Regions from separate parts of the Nissabacter sp. SGAir0207 genome, predicted to be linked through region 1. Evidence: predicted binding sites of a transcription regulator. Region 1 holds the regulator's gene; each other region holds the start of a gene.
What was found. The regulator CRP, encoded in region 1, controls carbon source genes, mostly activating them, when cyclic AMP is high. The targets are predictions, from matches to a motif close to ATGTGANNNNNNTCACAT.

Region 1 (5,526 bases):
AGCGCGGTGAGCAGCACCCAATAGGGTTTCGGCAGGTCAAAGAACAGGCCAATCGAGCTGCCGAGCGCCAGCATCACGCCGACACGTGCGGCGTTGCGCAGTGACATCGAGCGCCAGGAGAGGTAGCGCTTCAGCGCTGGCCAGAAGGGCAGGCGGTTGCGGCTCTCCATCAGGTTGCGGCGATAGAGCGGCCGCTGGGTGTGCAGCAGGCGCGCGATGCGGCTGAAGTGGTAGTAGCAGAACTGGCCGACCGGATTATCAGGGTAGCGGTTGGCAATCTTCTCCAGCGCCGCCAGTTCGCCGCCCATCTCAAAGCGGGCGGAGCGGCGGTGGTAGAGCAGGTCATCGGCAATCATCCGCAGCCGCTTGGCGATCACCTCCGCATTGCGGCGGATAATTGCCTCTGCCTGGCTCTGCGCCACCAGTTTCTGCACCTCCTCTGGCTGGTGCAGGCTGACGGTAATGTGCTCCTGGAGATCGAGCGCTACCTGAAAGGCGCGGAACAGCCGCCGATAGTGCGGGTGGCGTTCGCCGGAGAGCATATGCAGTTGCTGGTAGACCTGCACAATCAAGTCCATCACCTTCTGCTGGCGTTTGAGCAGCGGGGGGAGGGCAGTGTCTGGATCCAGATGCTGGGTCAGCAGGCTGTACTTGGCCTCAACGTAGTCACCCAGTTCGCGGTAGAGCAGGCTGAGCGATTCACGCATCGGCTGCTCTTTCCACAGCCGGAACCAGCCCCAGGTAAACAGCCCATACCAGAGCGTGCCGAGCAGGAATAGCCCCGGCGCCTGCCAGAGCGGCGTGGTGCCAGCCATGCTGAGGGTAAAGATGGCCGCCACCAGCGTGCCGTTGAGCAGCCGGCCATGCAGCGGGCTGAGCTCGCCTGTCACGCCGAGCAGCAGCGCCAGCGCCAGCAAAATCAGCGGCAGCGGCCAGTGGGCGTAGAGCAAGAGCAGTTGCAGTATCAGGCTGCATCCGGCGAACAGCGTGCCGCCAATGGCCAGACGTTTTACATAGCGCCGATGGGGCGTGTCGAGACCGGCGATGTTGCAGCAGGCGGGCACCAGTGAGAAGAGCAAGCCGACCTGGAGCTGGCCGAACAGCAGCGCGATGGCCGCAGGCAGGCAGAGCACCAGCGTTTGCCGCAGGGCGTAGTTGACTTCAGGATGGTAAATAAGGCGGCGCCACATGTTCAATCAGGGAAGAACGGCGCAGTGCGGGGGGCCGCAGCTGCGCCGTGTTGATCCGGGATTAACGGGTGCCGTAGACGACAATCGTTTTGCCGTGGGCGGAGATCAGGTTCTGATCTTCCAGCATTTTCAGGATGCGGCCGACGGTTTCGCGGGAGCAACCCACGATTTGGCCAATCTCCTGGCGGGTAATCTTGATCTGCATACCATCGGGGTGGGTCATGGCATCAGGCTGTTTCGCCAGATTGAGCAGGGTCTGGGCGATACGGCCAGTCACATCCAGGAAGGCGAGGTTGCCCACCTTTTCGGAGGTAACTTGCAGGCGGCGCGCCATCTGGGAGGAGAGGCGCATCAGGATGTCCGGGTTGACCTGGATCAGCTGACGGAATTTCTTGTAGGAGATCTCCGCCACTTCACAAGCCGTTTTGGCGCGTACCCACGCGCTGCGCTCCTGGCCCTCTTCGAACAGGCCAAGCTCGCCGATGAAATCCCCTTGGTTGAGGTAGGAGAGGATCATCTCTTTGCCCTCTTCATCCTTGATCAGCACGGCGACCGAACCTTTCACGATGTAGTAGAGCGTTTCAGCCTTTTCACCCTGGTGAATCAGCGTACTTTTGGAAGGGTATTTATGAATATGGCAGTGAGACAGGAACCATTCGAGAGTAGGGTCTGTTTGCGGTTTGCCGAGAACCATTTGCTTTTATCCTCTGTTGTAATCGCTGCCCAAAATCACAGGGCTCAGAGTTCCCTGTACGGCGTTTTGAAAATACGCCTCTTTCAAGAGTATTAACTGTCTGATAATGCTGCAAGGCGGAGGCTGAAAAGTCGCCAAACGGCGGCCTCGTCGTTCCATTGAAAACCTGACCTTGCTCCATACAGAACATTTTGTTTCGGGTTTGTTTTATCACAGCCTGAACCGAGTGTCTTCTGTTGTCTCGCTTCAGCATGATGAAGATCGGCCCGATTGCCTGTTTGGCTGCGAGGGGTTAGGCTATTTTCAGAAAATAATCGGAGGGTGAGGCTATGCAGGCACGGGTAAAGTGGGTGGAAGGGCTGACGTTTCTGGGGGAGTCCGCGTCGGGTCACCAGATCTTGATGGATGGCAATGCCGGTGACAAGGCACCCAGCCCGATGGAGATGGTGCTGATGTCCGTGGGCGGCTGTAGCGCGATTGATGTGGTCTCCATCCTACAGAAGGCGCGGCAGGATGTGCGCGACTGTGAGGTGCGCCTGACCTCAGAGCGCCGCGACGAGGTGCCGCGCACCTTTACGCACATCAACCTGCACTTTGTGGTGAGCGGCAAGGGGCTGACGGAGAAGAGCGTGGAGCGCGCCGTCAACCTCTCGGCAGAGAAGTACTGCTCGGTGTCGCTGATGCTGGGCAAGGCCGCGTCAGTGACCCATAGCTTTGAGATTGTCAGCGTCGAGTGACGCCCAGGGGGGCGGCCCGCCGCCCCCGTTTACTTGATGATTTTCCCCTCCAGCAGCCGCTGCACCAGCGGTGCCATGATCAACTCCATCGCCAGCCCCATTTTGCCGCCCGGCACCACTAATGTATTGATATGGGAAATAAATGAGCCTTGCAGCATAGCTAGCAGATAGGGGAAATCGATCGCCCCCAGCCCGCGGAAATGGATCACCACCAGACTCTCATCCAGCGAGGGGATCGCCTTGGCGGCAAACGGGTTGGAGGTGTCCACCGTCGGCACGCGCTGGAAGTTGATATGGGTGCGGGAGAACTGCGGCGTGATGTAGTTGATGTAATCCTCCATCGACCGTACCACCGAGTCCATCACCGCCTCGCGCGAGTGGCCGCGCTCATTGGTGTCGCGGATCAGCTTCTGGATCCACTCCAGATTGACGATCGGCACCACGCCGACCAGCAGATCCACATGCCGCGCCACGTCGTGGTGCTCAGTCACTACCCCGCCATGCAGCCCCTCGTAGAACAGCACGTCGGTCTCCTCCGGCAGCGGGTGCCAGGGGGTGAAGGTGCCCGGCACCTGATTGTAGGGCACCGCCTCGTCATAGGTGTGCAGGTACTTGCGCGCCTGCCCGTTGCCCTCACGCCCATACTGGATGAAGGTCTGCTCCAGCAGGCCGAAGTCATTGGCCTCCGGGCCAAAGTAGCTGACGTGCCGGCCCAGGTCGCGCGCCTTGCGGATCGCCATGTCCATCTCTGGCCGGGTGTAGCGGTGGAAGCTGTCGCCCTCCACCTCGGCGGCGCGGATGTTCAGTTGCTGGAAGATTTTGCGGAACGCCAGGCTGGTGGTGGTGGTGCCGGCTCCGCTGGAGCCAGTGACGGCGATGACCGGGTGTTGGGCTGACATAGTTTCAAGACTCCGTGAGAGGTGATGCCTGCATACCGTGCAATCAGCATAATTAATTATAGAGTTACCATAATTATGCGAATGCGCCTAGGGGGCAGGCCCTCGGTCACTCAGCCTTGGTCACTCGGCCTGCTCGCCCCGATCGCCACGGAACTGGTTGCGCGGCATGATATTGACCGACTCATGCAGCTCCGACCATACCAGCACCACTTCACCACTTTTTAACTGGCGGCGTACATCTTCGACCTTCTGCTCCAGCGTCCGTTCATGTTCGCCGTAATCAGTGCCCTCGCGCAGGACAAACGCCTCAATCAGGTTGCTCAGGGTGTCGCTGTCGAGTTCTTTCCAGGGAATAATCATGCTTCAGGCTCCAGATAGGGGGACAGCCAGGCCGGGATACGGTGCTCCAGCCACATTTGCGGCCGCTTCAGGGTGCCGCTGACAAAACCGACATGGCCGCCATGCTCCGTCAACTGGTACTGGACGTTGGCAGGGAGCTGGCCGGCATCGGGGATCACCGCGTCGGTCATAAAGGGATCATCCTTGGCATGGATGATCAGCAAGGGGGTGGTGATGCGCGGCAGCAGCGGCATCGCGCTGCAACGGCGATAGTAGTCGAGCGCGTCGTCAAAACCGTGGGCGCGCGCGGTGATGGCGTCATCAAAGTCGCGTAGCCGCTTCAGGCCCTTTAGCTGCTGGAGGTTGACCGGCAGGGTATTCGGGTAGGCCTGAAGCTTGCGGGCGGCGTTGCGCTTGAGCTGCTCAAGCAAATAGCGTTGGTAAACGCGCGAGAAGCCCTGCTCCAGCCGCTGTGAGCAAGGCTCCAGCATCAGCGGTGCCGAAACCACCACCGCTGCGGCCAGCCGTGCGCGCTCGCCCTCCTCGCCCAGATAGCAGGCCAGCATATTGCCGCCGAGCGAGACGCCCACCGCCGCCGTCGGCGCCGGGCCGTGCTGCTCCTCCAGCCAGCGCAGGAAGAAGCGCGCATCCTCGGTTTCGCCGGAGTGGTAGATGCGTTGCAGGCGATTGGCCTCGCCGCTGCAGCCCCGGAAGTGCATCACCACGCCCAGCCAGCCGCGCTGCTGCCAGGCGTGGAGCAGGCCGTGGGCATAGGGGCTGTAGAAACTCCCCTCCAGCCCGTGGAACAGCACCACGCGCGGCTTGCCGACCGCCTGCTCGGGCGGCTCGCTCCAGGCCAGATCGACGAAATCGCCGTCCGGCAGTTCCAGCCGCTGCCAGTGCGGCTGGAGGAGCGCCTGCCGCCGGTAGAGGCGGGGCAGTAGCGTTTGCAGGTGCGGGTTACGCGCCCCGCGCATGGCCTGAAAAGTATCGTGCATGGCGGACATCGTTTTCTTCATGGGTCAGGATGGACAGTGGGGGTTATCACGCCGTCAGCGGCTGGGTGAAGATTATCATATCGCACAACGCCGGGGCGGGAAGTGCCCCGGCCAAAGGAACCGGATTTATTTCTCGCCATGCGCAACCGGGCGGGCCGGGGAGGCCCACCCGCACATCACTCGGCGCTGAACTGCTCAAGCTGCTCCTGGATCTCCAGCCACGCCATCTCGGCCTCTTCCAGCCCGGCCTTGGCCTGCGCCTGTTTTTGCAGGCAGGCGGTCAGGTCAGTCTTGCGGGCCGGATCGTAGAGCGCGGTGTCACCGAGCGTGGTTTCCGCTTCCGCCAACTGCGCGCTGTAGCTCTCCATCTGCTTCTCCAGTTGCTGCAACTTCTTGCGCAGTGGCTGAGTCTGGCTACGCAGTTCCGCCTCGCGCCGCTTCTGGTCTTTACGTGCCTGCGCGCTGTTGCTGCCCAACTCTTTGGCAGGTGCGTCCTGCTGGCTCTCCTGCTTTTGCAGGTCGCTCAGCCACTGCTGGTAATCCTCCAGATCGCCCTCGAAAGGCTCGACCTTGCCGTCGTGCACCAGATAGAGATCGTCCGTGGTGGAGCGCAACAGGTGACGGTCGTGCGAGACCACCACCAGCGCGCCCTCGAAGTCGATCAGCGCT
Region 2 (5,526 bases), 750 kb from region 1:
CAGCGCCAGCCGGTATTTGGCGATGTCATTCGGGAACATCACCAGCAACTGGTTGAGCTGCTGGTAGAGTGCCGGCAAATGGTTCTCACGGCGGCGCGCCACCTGAGTGGTCAGTGCCGAGACGGCGCTGCTCACCAGCCGGTTGAGCAGCGTGCGCCCGGTGCGCTCCTTGGATTTGTCGCGGATCAGCAGGATCACCAGCAGCGCGACGCCCGCGCCAATGAACTGGCCGGTGGCGCTGTCGAGGAAGCTGGTCACGTTGAACTCCATCGGGTTGCTCAGCACCAGAATGTTGATGCTGCCCGCCAACAGGCCAAGGGTGCCGAGCCGCCGCTTCTGCACCTCGATGCCGCAGATAAAGGTCAGCACGCCAAGGCAGAGGCAGAGCAGCACCACGCTCTGCTGGGTGGCGGGCAGGAGCAACATGAAGTAGAGCGAGCCGACCGGGATCGCCACCATCATCCCCAGCACGAAGTCCATCGCCATCATGCGCGGGTTGGGTGTGCGCATCGCCAGCGCCGTCACCACGGCGATGATCACCATAAAGCCGCTGCCGGAAGTCCAGCCCGTCCACAGCCAGAGCAGGCAGCCGAAGGCGGTGGCGGAGAAGGTGCGCAGGCCGTTGATCAGCGCATGGTAACGCTCGGCGGAGGAGGGTTTGACCACCACCACCTCATCATGCAGCACGTTCTCCTCGATGCTACTGATGCTGCTGTTGGTGCGTACCCCTTTCGCCAGCATCAAATAGCGCGAGGCCGCGCCGACCCAACTGGTCACGGTCACCGGCGCGGTGGCGTCGTTGGTCAGCAGGTGGCGCAGCATCTTCATGCGTTTGTGCACCTCCACCATGCTCTCCGCTGGCTCATCGAACAGCTGGCGCATCGACTCGGAGATCTCCTCCGGGTGGTTCATCAGGATGAAGTAACTTTCGCAGGCTTGGGTGATCATGGTCAGCGACAGGGTATGCATCGCCCGCAGCCGCCGGTTGGCGCGCGTCCAGCGGGAGGACTCCATCATCAGGTGCCCACGCATCCCGTTCAGCGCGTTGGTGCTTTTCACCAGATCGCCCCACGCCTTGTCCACCGTCTCGCGCTCGGTGGAGCGCAGGCAGAGCTGCATCAGGCGGTACTGGTCTACCAGCAGCTTCTCCACCAGCCGGTCGATGTCATTTTTGATCGAGCGCGGCGAGAAGAGCAGATCGGCGATCACCGCACTGACGATGCCCAGCACAATCTCGCTACAGCGCTCCACGGCAAACTGCGGCGTTTGCAGCGGCGTGTTGGCGGAGGTGACGACGATAATCAGCGCGGTGTAGCCCGCCAGCCCAAGGGCGTAGGAGTTCTCCACCCGCACCAGCGATGACCACCAGGTGCAGAAGCCCGCCCAGATGCAGCAGAGCAGCAGCATCACCACCGGCGCGCGCACGGTGGTGGTGATGATCACCAGCGCCGCCAGACAGCCGATGAAGGTGCCGATGATACGCAGCCAACCCCGGTGGCGGATGGCCCCGGAGAACGGCTCGCCACCGGCGACGAAGGCTGGCCCGGCGACCACGATGGCGGCGGTCATCGCTGACCAGCGCGGCGTGACCAGCTCAAGGTGGAACCCCAGAATCAGGGCAAACAGAATGGCGAAGGTCAGTTTGAACGCGAACCGCATACGCGGGAACGGGAATTCAATGTTAAGGCTTCTCATCGCCTCCCCTTAGCCGAACTCACGCAGGCGGTGCAGGAACTGCACGAAGGGCGAAGCCTGTTGCAGGTTGCGATCGTTCGGGCCGGTCAGCACCACGGTGGCGGTGGTGCCAGCCGGGTAAGGGTGGCTCTGGTCGATGTCATCCAGACGGATCTTCACCGGCACGCGCTGTGCCAGCCGCACCCACTCCAGATTGCTGTCGATGGTCGCCAGCCCCTTGCTGTCCACGGTGCTGCTGCTGTTGGTCACGCCCGCGGCAACGCTGTCCACGGTGCCGTGCATGATGCGGTTGCTGCCGAGCGGGGTGATCTCCGCGCGGTCGCCCACCCTCACCTGCGGCAGTTTGGTCTCTTCCATATAGGCGAGGATGTAGAAGGTGTTCTTCTTCACCAGCGCCACGGCGGTGGAGCCGCGGGTGATGAATTCGCCGCCATGCACGCGCAGGTTGGTCACCCAGCCGTCAGCCGGGGCGCGCACATCGGTACGGGCCAGATCCAGCCGCGCCGAGTCGCGCGTCGCCTCGGCTTTTGCCAGCTGGTGCAGGGTGGTTTGCAGCGAGTTGTTCGCCTGATCGATCTCCTCCTGCGACATCGCCTGCACGCCTAGGCGCACGCGGCGGCCCGCCTCGCGTTTTTTCTCGGCGGCCAGCGCCTGATAGTAGGCCACGTCCGCCTCGGCCTCATCGAGCGCCTGCTGGTAGCGCGGCTTATCGATGGTGAAGAGGATCTGGCCCGCTTTCACCAGCTGGTTATCCACCACTGGCACGGCGGTGATCAGCCCGCTGACGTCCGGCGCCAGCCCGACCACATCGGCGGTGAACTTGGCGTCACGGGTCCAGGGGGATTCGGTGTAGAACACCCAGGCGCGGAAAATCGCGATGGCCGCCAGGATGACCAGGAGCAGAGTGATCGCAACACGGATTATTTTTATGGATAGGGTTTTCACGGAACGGCCTCAGACAAAAAGACAAGAGATCAGATAGAACAAGCAGCAGTACAGCGCGGTGTTGAACAGCGCTGGATGCCAAACAAAATCATAGATCCCGGTGGGTTGCAGCAGTCGTCGCAGGAGGAAGAAGAGGGCCAGCGCGACGATGATCTCGAAGAATACCGGGGGGAACGATAATCCGAAAATTACCATTACCGGAAGCAAACTCATCATTTATTCCTTATTGTTTACTCTACCGGGCTAATGCCTCACCATAACTGCGCACGCGCTTCAGATATTTTAGGCAATATCCGGCTCCCGCCACCGAAAAAAGGTCGGAAACCGAGAATGAAAAGTAAACTGGAGCAACGCGGAGGTGTCGCAGGAAGAACTGATTGACTAAAGATTCGCCTGACGAGAGGCACTTCACCTGTGCCACTATGTTAGCCTGCTTATTAAAGCCTTATCTACCTTATGTGATCTAAATCACTTTTAAGCCAGAGTGAATAATGGAAAGACTGAAACGGATGTCCGTGTTCGCCAAAGTGGTGGAGTGCGGCTCCTTCACGGCCGCGGCGCGGCAGCTGGAAATGAGCGTCTCCTCCATCAGCCAGACCGTCTCCAAACTGGAGAATGAGCTACAGGTGAAGCTGCTGAACCGCAGCACCCGCAGCATCGGCCTGACCGAGGCGGGCAAGATCTACTACCAAGGTTGCCGACGCATGTTGCAGGACGTGTTGGAGGTGCATGAGCAGCTCTACGCCTTCAATAACACCCCGACCGGCACGCTGCGCATCGGCAGCTCCTCCACCATGGCGCAAAATGTGCTGGCGAACATGACCGCCGACATGATGCGCGAGTACCCCGGCCTGACGGTCAATCTGGTGACCGGCATCCCCGCGCCAGACCTGATCGCCGATGGGCTGGACGTGGTGATCCGCGTCGGCGCGTTGCAGGACTCCAGCCTCTTCTCGCGCCGCCTCGGCTCGATGCCGATGGTGGTGTGCGCCGCCCGCAGCTACCTCAGCCAGCACGGCTCGCCGGAGAAGCCAGCGGACATCGTCAACTTCTCTTGGCTGGAGTACAGCGTGCGCCCAGACAGCGAGTTCGAGCTGATCGCGCCAGAGGGCATCACCACCCGCCTTAGCCCGCAGGGGCGTTTCGTCACCAATGATTCGCAGACCATGATCCGCTGGCTGAAGGCCGGTGCTGGCATCGCCTACGTGCCGCTGATGTGGATCATCGATGAGATTAACGCCGGGGAGGTGGAGATTCTGTTTGCCCGCTACCACTCCGATCCGCGGCCGGTCTACGCCCTCTATACCGAAAAGGACAAGCTGCCGCTGAAGGTGCAGGTGTGCATTAACTATCTGACAGAGTACTTCAACCACGTCGGTACGCTGTTCCAGCAGTACCGCGAGCAGCGGCCAAGCGAGGAGTGAGGCCCTGCCCGGATGGGCAGGGCCAGGGGATCAGGCGGTGCCGCCCACGGTGAGGGCATCCAGCTTCAGGGTCGGCTGGCCAACGCCGACCGGCAGGCTCTGCCCCTCTTTGCCACAGACGCCCACGCCGCGATCCAGCGCCAGGTCATTGCCGACCATCGAGATCTGCTGCATCGCCTCAATGCCCGAGCCGATCAGGGTCGCGCCCTTCACCGGCTTGGTGATGCGCCCCTTCTCAATCAGGTAGGCCTCGGAGGTCGAGAAGACGAACTTGCCGGAGGTGATATCCACCTGCCCGCCGCCAAAGTTTGGCGCATAGAGGCCGAACTCGACGCTGCTGATGATCTCTTCCGGCGTGGAGCGGCCAGCCAGCATGTAGGTGTTGGTCATACGCGGCATCGGCAGGTGGGCATAGGACTCACGGCGGCCGTTGCCGGTCGGCGCGACACCCATCAGGCGGGCGTTCAGTTTGTCCTGCATGTAGCCCTTCAGCACGCCATTCTCAATCAGCACGTTATACTGGCCGGGCACGCCCTCATCATCCACCGCCAGTGAGCCGCGCAGGCCCGGCAGGGTGCCGTCATCCACCACGGTGCACAGCTCGGAGGCCACCAGCTCGCCCACCTGTCCGCTGAAGACCGAGGTGCCACGGCGGTTGAAGTCGCCCTCCAGACCGTGGCCTACCGCTTCGTGCAGCAGCACGCCCGGCCAGCCCGCGCCCAGCACCACCGGCATCGCGCCAGCCGGTGCCGCCACGGCGGAGAGGTTCACCAGCGCCATGCGCACTGCCTCGCGCGCCCAAGCGTCGGCGCGCACTTCGCCATCCACGCTCTCCAGGAAGAAGTCATAGCCGAAACGGCCGCCGCCGCCGCTGGAACCGCGCTCGCGCTTGCCATCCTCCTCCACCAGCACGCTGACGGAGAGGCGCACCAGCGGGCGCACATCCGCCGCCAGCGTGCCGTCGGTGGCGGCGACCAGCACCGTCTCATAGACGCCGGTCAGGCTGGCGCTCACCTCCTGCACGCGGCGGTCAGCGGCGCGCGCTGCCTTGTCTACGCGGTGCAGCAGGGCAATTTTCTCTTCACGCGGCAGGCTTTGCAGCGGGTCAAACAGCGGGTAGAGCGCCTTGTGGCGCACTTCGCCCAGCGTATGCACCGTGCCGTTGCCCTGCTCCCGCACGATGTTGCGCGCTGCCTGCGCGCTGAGGTTCAGCGCGTTCAGCGTCAGCTGGTCGGCATAGGCAAAGCCGGTCTTCTCGCCGCTGACGGCGCGCACGCCGACGCCCTGATCAATGTTGTAGGAGCCATCTTTGATGATGCTGTCTTCAATCACCCAGGCTTCATGGTAGCTGGACTGGAAATAGAGATCGGCATAGTCCAGGCGGCGCTCAGCCAGTTGGCCCAATACCGCCGAGAGGTCTTGGTGAGTAAGGTTGTTCGCAGTAAGTAACTGCTCACTAGCA
Region 3 (5,526 bases), 1.2 Mb from region 1:
CCATCAGGCGCGCTGGGCCAGCACGCCGCGTTCGTAGCCGCGCACCGTCTCCAGCCACTGGCTGCCGACCGGCACGTTATGGCGCTGGCAGTAGACATCCCACACCGCCTGCCACGGCAGCGATTTCTGCTCCTCGAGCAGCGCCAGCCGACCGGTGTAGTCGCCCGCCTGCTCCAGCTGTTTCAGTTGCTCGGTCGGCTCCAGCAGCGCGCGCAGCAGCGCTTTCTTCATGTTGCGGGTGCCGATGACCCACGCGGCGATGCGGTTGATGGAGGCGTCAAAGAAGTCGAGGCCGATGTGCACGCGGTCAAACAGATCGTGGCGCACGATCTCATTGGCGATTGCCTGTGTCTCGTCATCCAGCAGCACCACGTGGTCGCTGTCCCAGCGCACCGGGCGGCTGACGTGCAGCAGCAGGCGCGGCACGAACAGCATCGCGCTGGAGATCTTGTCGGAGATCACCTCGGTCGGGTGGAAGTGGCCAGCATCCAGACAGAGCGCGGTCTGGCGGCTGGCGGCGTAGCCGAGGAAGAACTCGTTGGAGCCGACGGTGAAGCTCTCGGCACCGATGCCAAACAGCTTGCTCTCCACCGCATCGATGTGGTGGCGGCTGTCCAGCTTCTCGCTGATCACCTCATCCAGCGCGCTGAGCAGGCGCTGGCGGAAGGCCAGACGATCGACGGTCAGGTCTTTCATGCCATCCGGCACCCAGATGTTCATCACCGACGGCGTGCCCAGCTCGCGGCCAAAGTAGGCGGAGACGCGGCGGCTGGCCTGACAGTGCTCAATCCAGAATTGGCGCACCTCCGGGTTGGCGCTGGAGAGGGTAAAGCCGTCGGCGCTCAGCGGGTGGGAGAAGCAGGAGGGGTTGAAGTCCAGCCCCAGCTGGTTGTCACGCGCCCACGCCACCCAATTGGCGAAGTGCTGCGGCTCAATCTCGTTGCGTGCCACCGGTGCGTCAGACTCCAGGTAGATGGCGTGCAGGTTGAGGCGCTTAGGCCCTGGGATCAGCGCGAACGCCTGCTCAAGATCCGCGCGCAATTCCTGGGCGTTGCGCGCCTTACCGGGGTAGTTGCCGGTCGCCTGAATGCCGCCAGTCAGGCCGCCGGTGGGGTTCTCAAAGCCGGCGACGTCATCGCCCTGCCAGCAGTGCATGGAGACCGGCACGTGGTCGAGGGCAGCCAGCGCCGCCTCGGCGTCAATGTTCAGGGCGGCAAAGCGCTGTTTTGCCAGTTCCCAGGCCTGGTCGATGGATGCGGTCATACTGAATACTCCTCATGAGCGTGGCTGAGCGCCTCAAAACGGCGACAGTGGGTATCAAAATCAGGGTGGGTCTGCGGCGTGTAGCGGCGCAGCGGGAAGTTGTCGGCCAGCAGGCGGCGGTAGTCGGCGGCGTCTTTGACATCGCCCAGCGCCATCAGCTGGCAGCCGATGTTGCCAAGCGTCGAGGCCTCCACCGGCCCGGCGGTGACGGTCAGGCCACAGGCGTCGGCGCACAGCTGGTTCAGGAAATCGTTCTGGCTACCGCCGCCGACAATGTGCAGCTGCTGCAACGGCGCGCCGCGCAGCTCGCCCAGCTCGCGCGCCACCTGGCGGTAGGTGAGCGCCAGACTGTCAAAGATGCAGCGCGCCAGCGCCGCCGCCTCCTGCGGTTCCGGGTGCTGCTGCTCACGGCAGGCACGGCGGATCTCCTCGACCATCGAGACCGGGTTGATGAAGCGCGCGTCGTTGGGGTTCACCAGCGAGGTGAAGGCTGGCTGTTGCGCCGCCGCCGCCACCAGCGCCGGGATGTCGCTTACCGCCAGCTCGCGGCAGACGCACTGCAACAGCCACATGCCCATGATGTTTTTCAGCACCCGGTAGCGCCCCTCGATGCCACCCTCGTTGGTCATGTTGGCGCGGCGGGCGGCGGCGTGGGTGTAGGGGCGGTCGCTGTCGATGCCAATCAGCGACCAGGTGCCGGAACTGAGGTAGGCGCAGTCGTCACCAGCCAGCGGCGCGGCCACCACCGCGCTGGCGGTGTCATGGGTCGCCACTGAGACCACTGGCACCCGGCGGCCCGAGGGGGCCGCCCAGTGGCCGAGGGCGCGCCCCGGCTGGCTTGGCGTGCCAAACCAGCGTTCAGGGGCACCGGCGTAGTCCAGCAGCGTGCGATCCCAGTCGCCGCTGTGCACCTCCAGCAGTTGGGTGGTGCTGGCGTTGGTGTACTCCCAATTCAGCTCGCCGGTCAGGCGGTAGTGGAAGTAGTCCGGCATCAGCAGCAGGTGGGCGGTTTTTTCCACCCACTCCGGCCGCTGGCGGCTGAGCGCTTTCAACTGGAACAGGGTGTTGAACGGCAGTAGCTGGATGCCGGTGCGGCCATAGAGCCACTCCGCGCCCAGCTCGCGCACCGCCTCGGCCATGATGCCGTCGGTGCGGTGGTCGCGGTAGGAGACCGGCAGGCCGACGCGCTCGCCGTCGGCGTCGATCAGCACGAAGTCAACGCCCCAGGTGTCGATGCCGATGCTGTCCAGCTCGATGCCCGCGGCGTCAATCAGTTGCAGGCCGTGGCGCATCTGCTGCTCCAGGTTGTCCACATCCCAGATGTGATGCCCGTCGTGCTCCACCAGCTGGTTGGTGAAGCGGTGCATCTCTTTGAGGGTAATGCGGCGGCTGCCGGTGTGGAAGCTGGCGAGCATCACCCGCCCGCTGGAGGCGCCTAAATCCACTGTGGCGATATTGCGTACGGTCATCGTGGTTATCCCTTAACAGACTATGCAGCGAGTGTAGGGAGTGGCGCGCCGCGCCACCTTCCGGTGAGTGCCACCCGCCAAAAGCGGTTGGCAAAATGGCAAAGATCGTCGTGAAACAGATCACATTTCCCGGCCATCAACCCTTTTACCTCAGTTGTTAATGGGATGTGATCTGCCACACAGTTCGCAGCCAAAGCGGCCAAATCTTGAAAAAATGACCGCATTCACGCCACCGCCTGCCGCCATTTCAAGGCAGCGGGGGCGGGCGGCGCTTTACACTGCGACCTATTCAGATGAGCGATGGGTTTACTTGCATTATTTTGATTCGTTGATGTTCCATGCCCGCCGCTGGCGGGGGGACGACTGACCGGAGGCACCAAAATGACGTTACTGGCAGGTGATGAATTTTTTGCGTCCAGGGCAATGACCGTGACGGTGGAACCCCGCGCGCCGCAGCTGCCCTTCCCGGAGCACCACCATGACTTCTACGAGATTGTGCTGGTGGAGAGCGGGGCGGGGGTGCACATCTTCAATGACCGCCCCTACACCCTGTGCAGCGGCACCGTCTGCTTTGTGCGTGACCGCGACCACCACCTGTTCGAGAACGTGGAGGGGCTGCACCTGACCAACGTGCTCTACCGGTCGCCGCACGCCTTCCGCTTCCTGACCGGCATTGACCGCTTCCTGCCGCAGGAGAGCGAGCAGGTGCACTGGCACATCGGCCAGGGGGCGTTGCAGGAGGCGCGCCGCCACATCCAGACGCTGGCGCAACTGGCCGCCGACCCCAGTGACGCTGGCGTGGCGGCCAGCGAGGGGCAGTTCCTGCAACTGCTGCTGTTGTTGCACCGCAGTTGTTGCCAGCAGGGCGCGACCGGCGGGCGTGATGCCAATGTACAGGCGCTGCTGCGCTGGCTGGATGGCAACTTCACCGAGGAGGTGGATTGGGGCGAGCTGGCGGATCGCTACTCGCTGGCGCTGCGCACCCTGCACCGGCAGGTGAAGCAGCACACCAGCATGACGCCGCAACGCTACCTGAACCGCCTACGGCTGCTGGAGGCGCGCCGCCGGCTGTTCCAGACTGACCAGAGCATCACCCAGATCGCCCATGAGTGCGGCTTTGGCGACAGTAACCACTTCTCCACCCAGTTCCGCCGCGAGTTTGCCGTCTCGCCGAAGATGATGCGTAACAGTGTGCGCTGACACGCAAATTTCCCGGCCCGCCCCCGTGCGGCGGGCGGCGTTATGGCAGGATGGGCGTTTGCCTTCATGCCGGGGACGCCGACACCATGCCGCCGCTGAAACTTCAGCACCAAGACTACTTCCTTACTGACCAACAGGTGGTCAGCGTGGCGGAGCGCCACCCGCAGCCGGTCTTTCCGCTGCACCACCATGAGTTTGACGAGCTGGTGATCGTGTGGCGCGGCAACGGCCTGCATCTCTGGAATGACGTGCCCTATCGCATCACCTGCGGTGACCTGTTCTACGTCAACGCGCGTGACCGCCACAGCTATGAGTCGGTCAATGGGCTGGAGCTGGACAACATCCTGTTTATGCGTGACCGGCTGCGGCTGCCCGCCGACTGGCCAGCGCTGCTGCCGGGATCGGGGGTGGCCCAGCCAGAGCGCTATTGGCGGCTGAGTATGCTGGGGATGGATGCGCTGCGCTGCAAGGTGGACGCGCTGGCGCAGGAGAGCATGAAGTCTGACCCTATCTCCTTGCAGTTGGCCGAGGCGCTGCTGCTGCAACTGGCGCTGCTGTTGCAGCGCTACCGCCACCGGCCAGACAGCGCCGAGCTGGCCGATGCCCAGCAGATGGATCTGTTGATGCTGGCGTTGCGGGGCAGCATCGCCACCCCGTTCCAGCTGGAGGCCTTCTGCGCGCGCCACCAGCTTACCCCGCGCACCTTGCGCGCGCTGTTCAAGCAGCAGACCGGCATGAGCATCAGCCAGTACCTGCGCCAGTTACGGCTCTGCAACGCGATGGCGCTGCTGCGCCACGGGCGTGGCTCCATTGGCGAGGTGGCAGCGGCCTGCGGTTTTGAGGACAGCAACTACTTCTCGGTGGTGTTCAACCGCGCCTTTGGCGTCGCGCCGCGCGACTACCGCCAGCGTTTCCAGGGCTGAAAAAAAGGGGGCGCGGCCACTGGCCACGCCCCCTGCGGTTGCAGTGAAGTGGTTACTTCACCTGCATCCCCGGCTGTGCGCCGCTGTCCGGGCTGAGCAGGAAGATCTCCTTCCCACCTGGGCCAGCGGCCATCACCATCCCCTCAGAGATGCCGAAGCGCATTTTGCGCGGCGCGAGGTTGGCAACCATGATGGTCAGGCGGCCCTCCAGCGCTTTCGGGTCTGGGTAGGCGCTGCGGATGCCGGAGAAGATCTGGCGCTTCTCGCCACCCAGATCCAGTTGCAGCCGCAGCAGCTTGTCGGAGCCTTCCACAAAGTCCGCCTGCTCAATCAGCGCAATGCGCATGTCGACCTTGGCGAAATCGTCAAAGGTGATGGTCTCCTGAATCGGGTCATCCGCCAGCGGGCCGGTAGCCGGTTTGGCGGCGGCCGCCATGTCCTCTTTCGAGGCGTTGACCATCTCTTCCACCTTGGCCAGCTCAATGCGGTTGAACAGCGCCTTGAACGGCTGGACGCGGTGGCCCAGCAGCGGGGCCTGAATCTCATCCCATGCCAGCGGCAGGCGCAGGAACGCCTCGGCGCGCTCGGTCAGGGACGGCAGCACCGGCTTCAGGTAGGTCATCAGCACGCGGAACAGGTTGATGCCCATCGAGCAGATGGCTTGCAGGTCG
Region 4 (5,526 bases), 880 kb from region 1:
TGGGCGGTAATGCACTGGCGGAAACCATGACAAGCAAAGCGGACAGCGCCGCAACCTCCGCTGGCGATAAAATCGATAGCTCGGTAAACAAAGTCAGCAACTACATGGGTGACAGCGCGGTCACTGCCAAGGTGAAAAGCGCGCTGGTGGATGACGAGGCGATCAAAAGCACCGACATCTCGGTTGACACCACCAACGGCGTCGTAACCCTGAGCGGCTTCGTGGCCAGCCAGGCGGAAGCGGACAAAGCCGTGGCCGTGACCAAGAAAGTGGAGGGTGTCACCTCCGTCAGCGACAAGCTGCACGTACGTGACAGCAAAGAGCAGACCGCCAAAGCCTATGCGGGCGACGCTGCCACCACCACCGAAGTGAAGGCCAAACTGCTGGCTGACGACAATGTGCCTTCCCGTAACGTGAAAGTGATCACCACCGAAGGTGTGGTACAGCTGAGCGGTACTGTGGAGAATCAGGCGCAGTCCGAGCGTGCTGAAGGCATCGCCAAGGCCGTTGACGGGGTGAAATCCGTTAAAAACGACCTGACCATCAAGCCATAACATCCGGGGCCAACCGGCCCCGATGACCCGAGGTCAGGGCCGCCCCGTCGGGGCGGCCGGTAACTAACCAAAACCACAAGAAAAAACGACCGTGTCAGTCCTAAAGAGGGGGCGGGTCAGGCAATTTCCTGATTTTACGCTATCTTTTTAACATAGGTTTCATCGTCAGTCGGTGAGATCCAGGCTGTACAACGGTGTCTCGAATTTCAATAAGGTAAGGAGAGATTTATGTTTCGATGGGGCATTATCTTTTTAGTCATCGCGCTGATCGCTGCGGCGCTGGGCTTTGGTGGACTGGCAGGTACCGCGGCATGGGCTGCGAAAATTGTCTTCGTCGTCGGCATCATCCTGTTCCTGATCAGTCTGTTTACCGGTCGCCGCCGCTCTTAGCGGGCTGACGCACCCGCTGGCCGCCTCGTTGGCCGCCACACGATGGAAACGTGTGGCTGGCTAACGGGGCGTACGCCAGTGGCTCATTGGCAGGACGCCACCCACCCCAGCCAGCAGGGCATTAAGGGGTGACGGCCAGGAGGCCCGCCGGTTATCCTCCCCGGTGCGGAATAGCCGGGTAATGAGGTGAAGGTTGGGATACAGGATACCCATCACGCTGGGGAACATTGAGTCCCTGGCCTACAAACCCTACCGGCCAGGCAAAATCGCGCTGGTGTGTGAAGGGGGCGGACAACGTGGAATCTTCACGGCCGGCGTGCTGGATGAGTTCCAGCGCGCCCACTTCGATCCCTTCGACCTGTTGATCGGCACCTCTGCCGGTGCGCAAAACCTCTCCGCCTTTGTCTGCCGCCAGCCCGGCTATGCCCGGCGCGTAATCTCCTGCTACACCACCGCTCCCCAGTTCTTCAACCCCTTGCGCTTTGTGCGCGGCGGCCACCTGATCGATCTCGACTGGCTGGTGGAGGCAACCCACCAACAGATGCCGCTAGCGCTGGAGCAGGCTTCCGACTACCTCGGCAATGACCGCGAATTCCTGATGTGCGCCTGCCGCAGCGATGACTACTCGCCGGTCTACTTTGCGCCGACGCCGGAGAACTGGCTGTCGGTGCTCAAGGCCTCCAGCGCCATCCCTGGCTTCTACCGGCAGGGGGTGGAGCTGGAGGGGGTGAGCTACCAGGATGGCGGCATCAGCGCGGCCATCCCGGTGGAGGAGGCGTGGCGGCGCGGCGCGGATACCATCATCGTCATCCGCACGGTGCCGTCGCAGATGTTCTACACGCCGCAGTGGATGAAACGGATGGAGCAGTGGCTGAGCGAAAGCAGCCTGCAACAGCTGATCCACATGATGCAGCACCATGAGCAGAGCTATCGCCGCATCCAGCAATTCATCGAACAGCCGCCGGACAACCTGCGCATCTTTGAGATCTTCCCGCCGAAACCGCTGGCCAGCCGGGCGCTCGGCAGCCGCCTGCCAGCGCTGAACCGCGACTATCACCTCGGACGGCGCTGCGCGCGCTACTTCCTCGCCACCGTCGCCCACTGGCTGTTGCCGCAGGACGATCAGGTGCCAGACATCCTGCCGCTCACCAAGGTGCCGGACGCCGTGCTCGCGGGCACGCCACCGCTGCCCGCGGGCGAACCGGCCAATACGCCGCTGGTCACCGATACGCCACTGGTGGCCGCCGTGAGCGATGCGGTCAGCGGACTGCTGGCCGATGCGCCGCCAGTGGCGCAAAATGAGGAACCCGATGATCAGGAGCAGGCCGGATGACCCTTCCACGTTACTTTATTGATACCCATTGCCACTTTGATTTCCCGCCCTTTGTGCATGACGCGCAACAGAGCATCGCGCAGGCGGCGGCGCACGGCGTGCGGCAGATCATTGTGCCAGCCATCAGCGCCGATCGCTTTGCCCTCGTCAGTGAGCTGGCCGCCAGCCATCCGGCGCTCTTTGCCGCCCTCGGGCTGCACCCGCTGTTCATCGACCGGCATGATGACGCGGCGCTGGCGGCACTGGCCGATCGCCTGCGGCAGCCCGACCCCAAGTGCGTGGCGGTGGGGGAGATTGGGTTAGATCTTTATATGGAGAACCCGCGCTTTGAGCGGCAGAAGGCGCTGCTGGCGGCGCAGTTCCATCTGGCGAAGCAGGCGAACCTGCCGGTGATCCTGCACTCGCGCCGCACCCATGACCCGCTGGCGGCGATGCTGCGCCAGCACAAGTTGCCAGCCACTGGCGTGGTGCATGGCTTTGCCGGCAGCCAGTCACAGGCGGAAGCCTTCATCAAGCTGGGCTACGCGATTGGCGTCGGCGGCACCATCACCTATGAGCGGGCGCAGAAGACCCGGCGCACCTTCGCCGCGTTGCCGCTCTCCTCGCTGCTGCTGGAGACCGACGCCCCCGACATGCCGCTGGCCGGTTACCAAGGCCAACCCAACCGGCCGGAGCGCGCGGCGCTGACCTTTGAGGTGCTCTGCCAGCTACGCAGTGAACCGGCCGAAGAGATTGCCGCCGCCCTGAACGCCAATACCCGCCGCATCTTTAACCTGCCACTGCTGGCTGACCAGTCTGAAAAAGCAATGTAATAAAAATAACATTTTTGCTGCCCGGCCACGGCGTTTGTATACCGGTTGACAAAACTTTTCACCGCTGGCGCGGAAATCCCATTCTCTTCCCGTTGTGACTATTATAACATCCTGCCTTGCGAATCCCTGCCGGCGCGGCCTGCGGGCCGGGACGGCACACCGGGCCAGGTAGCCTGGTGTACACTCATAATTGCGGTCATTTTCTGAGCTTGAAACGATTAACATGTGATGTCTGTCACATGTAATCTAAACGCGTTACAATTGGCTTTCAGATTTTGTGAAACAGAACACATAAGCGTCCCCTTATGCGTGTTTCAATAGCCAACGCTGGCCGGCGCCGGCTAGTGCGGTGAGAAGGATCTCAACGGTGGTATGCGCCTGCGTGCCCGCCTGCTCTTCACGGAACCAAGTCCGCTCGCCAACCTGTAGAGTGCGTTGCCCTCAGACCTGATCGTGGTTGTCAGCAACGATAACTGTTGGAGAGTCATATGACCGATTTAACCGCCGCAGCGCAGCGTGCGCTGAGCCTCATGGATTTAACCACCCTGAACGAAGACGACACCGATGAGAAGGTGATTGCGCTCTGCCGTCAGGCGAAAAGCCCGGCTGGCAACACCGCGGCCATCTGCATCTACCCACGCTTTATCCCGGTGGCCCGCAAGGCGCTGCGTGAGCAGGGCACCCCTGAGATCCGCATCGCTACCGTGACCAACTTCCCGCATGGCAATGATGACGTGGAGATCGCGCTGGCGGAGACCCGCGCGGCCATCGCCTATGGCGCGGATGAGGTGGACGTGGTCTTCCCCTACCGGGCGCTGATCGCCGGTAACGAGCAGGTGGGCTTTGAGCTGGTGAAAGCCTGCAAAGAGGCCTGTGCGTCAGCTAACGTGCTGCTGAAAGTGATCATCGAAACCGGTGAGCTGAAGCAGGCGGCGCTGATCCGCAAGGCGTCCGAGATCGCCATCAAGGCGGGCGCAGACTTCATCAAGACCTCCACCGGCAAGGTGCCGGTCAACGCCACGCCAGAGAGCGCCGAGCTGATGATCCAGGTGATTCACGATCTGGGCGTCGGTGAGCAGGTCGGCTTCAAACCGGCCGGTGGCGTGCGCACCGCGGAAGACGCGGCGCACTATCTGGCGATTGCCGGGCGCATCATGGGCGACCAGTGGGCCGACGCGCGCCACTTCCGCTTCGGTGCCTCCAGCCTGCTGGCCAGCTTGCTGACCACGTTGGGCCACGCCAGCGGCAACGCGAACGGCGGCTACTGATGGGCCTGCCGCGCCGGTTTTCCGGCGCGGCCTTCACTCATGTGACGCAAGGGGGACACCTTGTTTCTGGCACAAGAAATTATTCGAAAAAAACGTGACGGCCAGCCGCTGACGGAAGAGGAAATCCGCTTCTTCATCAATGGCATTCGCGACAACCAGGTTTCAGAGGGTCAGATCGCCGCGCTGGCGATGACCATCTATTTCCATGACATGACCATGCCGGAGCGCGTGGCGCTGACGATGGCGATGCGCGACTCGGGCGCGGTGCTGAACTGGCAGAGTCTGGGGCTGAATGGCCCGGTGGTGGACAAGCACTCCACCGGCGGCGTCGGCGACGTGACGTCGCTAATGCTGGGGCCGATGGTGGCGGCGTGCGGCGGCTACGTGCCGATGATCTCCGGGCGCGGCCTTGGCCACACCGGCGGCACGCTGGACAAGCTGGAGGCAATTCCCGGCTTCGACATCTTCCCGGATGATGCCCGCTTCCGTACCATCATCCAGCAGGTGGGGGTGGCGATCATCGGCCAGACCAGTTCGCTGGCACCGGCGGACAAGCGTTTCTACGCCACGCGTGACATCACCGCCACCGTGGACTCCATCCCGCTGATCACTGCCTCGATTCTGGCGAAAAAGCTGGCCGAGGGGCTGGACGCGCTGGTGATGGACGTGAAGGTAGGCTCCGGCGCATTCATGCCGACCTACGAACAGTCCGAGTCGCTGGCGCAGGCGATTGTCGGCGTCGCCAATGGCGCGGGCTGCAACACCACGGCGCTGCTGACGGACATGAACCAGGTGCTGGCTTCCAGCGCTGGCAACGCGGTCGAAGTGCGCGAAGCCGTGCGCTTCCTGACCGGCGAATACCGCAACCCACGCCTGTTTGAGGTCACGATGGCCCTCTGCGTGGAGATGCTGCTGTCGGGCGGCTTGGCGAAGGATGACGCCGAGGCCCGCACCAAACTGCAAACCGTGCTGGACAACGGCGCGGCGGCAGAGATCTTTGGCCGGATGGTGGCCGCCCAACGCGGCCCCACCGATTTTATTGAGCACTACGATCGTTATCTGCCAGCGGCGACGCTGAGCAAACCGGTCTATGCGACGGAGAAGGGCTATATCCGCGCCGTGGACACCCGCGCGCTGGGCATGGCCGTGGTGACCCTCGGCGGTGGCCG

Region 2: a site for CRP is predicted at 3,097-3,114, ahead of aaeR (HTH-type transcriptional activator AaeR). Genes of this name have one in related genera too.
Region 3: a site for CRP is predicted at 2,841-2,858, ahead of rhaB (rhamnulokinase). Genes of this name have one in related genera too.
Region 4: a site for CRP is predicted at 3,313-3,330, ahead of deoC (deoxyribose-phosphate aldolase). Genes of this name have one in related genera too.

Annotation. Positions count from the first base shown of each region.
Region 1 covers NZ_CP028035.1:277,018-282,543, forward strand. The annotation lists gene C1N62_RS01180 (YccS/YhfK family putative transporter) at 1-1,190, opposite strand, end outside; gene crp (cAMP-activated global transcriptional regulator CRP) at 1,252-1,884, opposite strand; gene C1N62_RS01190 (OsmC family protein) at 2,214-2,621, shown strand; gene C1N62_RS01195 (phosphoribulokinase) at 2,651-3,520, opposite strand; gene C1N62_RS01200 (YheU family protein) at 3,641-3,880, opposite strand; gene C1N62_RS01205 (hydrolase) at 3,877-4,857, opposite strand; gene C1N62_RS01210 (ABC transporter ATP-binding protein) at 5,034-5,526, opposite strand, start outside.
Region 2 covers NZ_CP028035.1:3,455,018-3,460,543, forward strand. The annotation lists gene aaeB (p-hydroxybenzoic acid efflux pump subunit AaeB) at 1-1,695, opposite strand, end outside; gene aaeA (p-hydroxybenzoic acid efflux pump subunit AaeA) at 1,705-2,640, opposite strand; gene aaeX (p-hydroxybenzoic acid efflux pump operon protein AaeX) at 2,650-2,853, opposite strand; gene aaeR (HTH-type transcriptional activator AaeR) at 3,132-4,064, shown strand; gene tldD (metalloprotease TldD) at 4,095-5,526, opposite strand, start outside.
Region 3 covers NZ_CP028035.1:1,478,499-1,484,024, forward strand. The annotation lists gene C1N62_RS06275 (L-rhamnose isomerase) at 4-1,263, opposite strand; gene rhaB (rhamnulokinase) at 1,260-2,732, opposite strand; gene rhaS (HTH-type transcriptional activator RhaS) at 3,114-3,932, shown strand; gene rhaR (HTH-type transcriptional activator RhaR) at 3,983-4,855, shown strand; gene metG (methionine--tRNA ligase) at 4,908-5,526, opposite strand, start outside.
Region 4 covers NZ_CP028035.1:3,322,641-3,328,166, reverse strand. The annotation lists gene osmY (molecular chaperone OsmY) at 1-554, shown strand, start outside; gene C1N62_RS14890 (DUF1328 domain-containing protein) at 783-944, shown strand; gene C1N62_RS14885 (patatin family protein) at 1,138-2,277, shown strand; gene C1N62_RS14880 (TatD family hydrolase) at 2,274-3,089, shown strand; gene deoC (deoxyribose-phosphate aldolase) at 3,578-4,357, shown strand; gene deoA (thymidine phosphorylase) at 4,418-5,526, shown strand, end outside.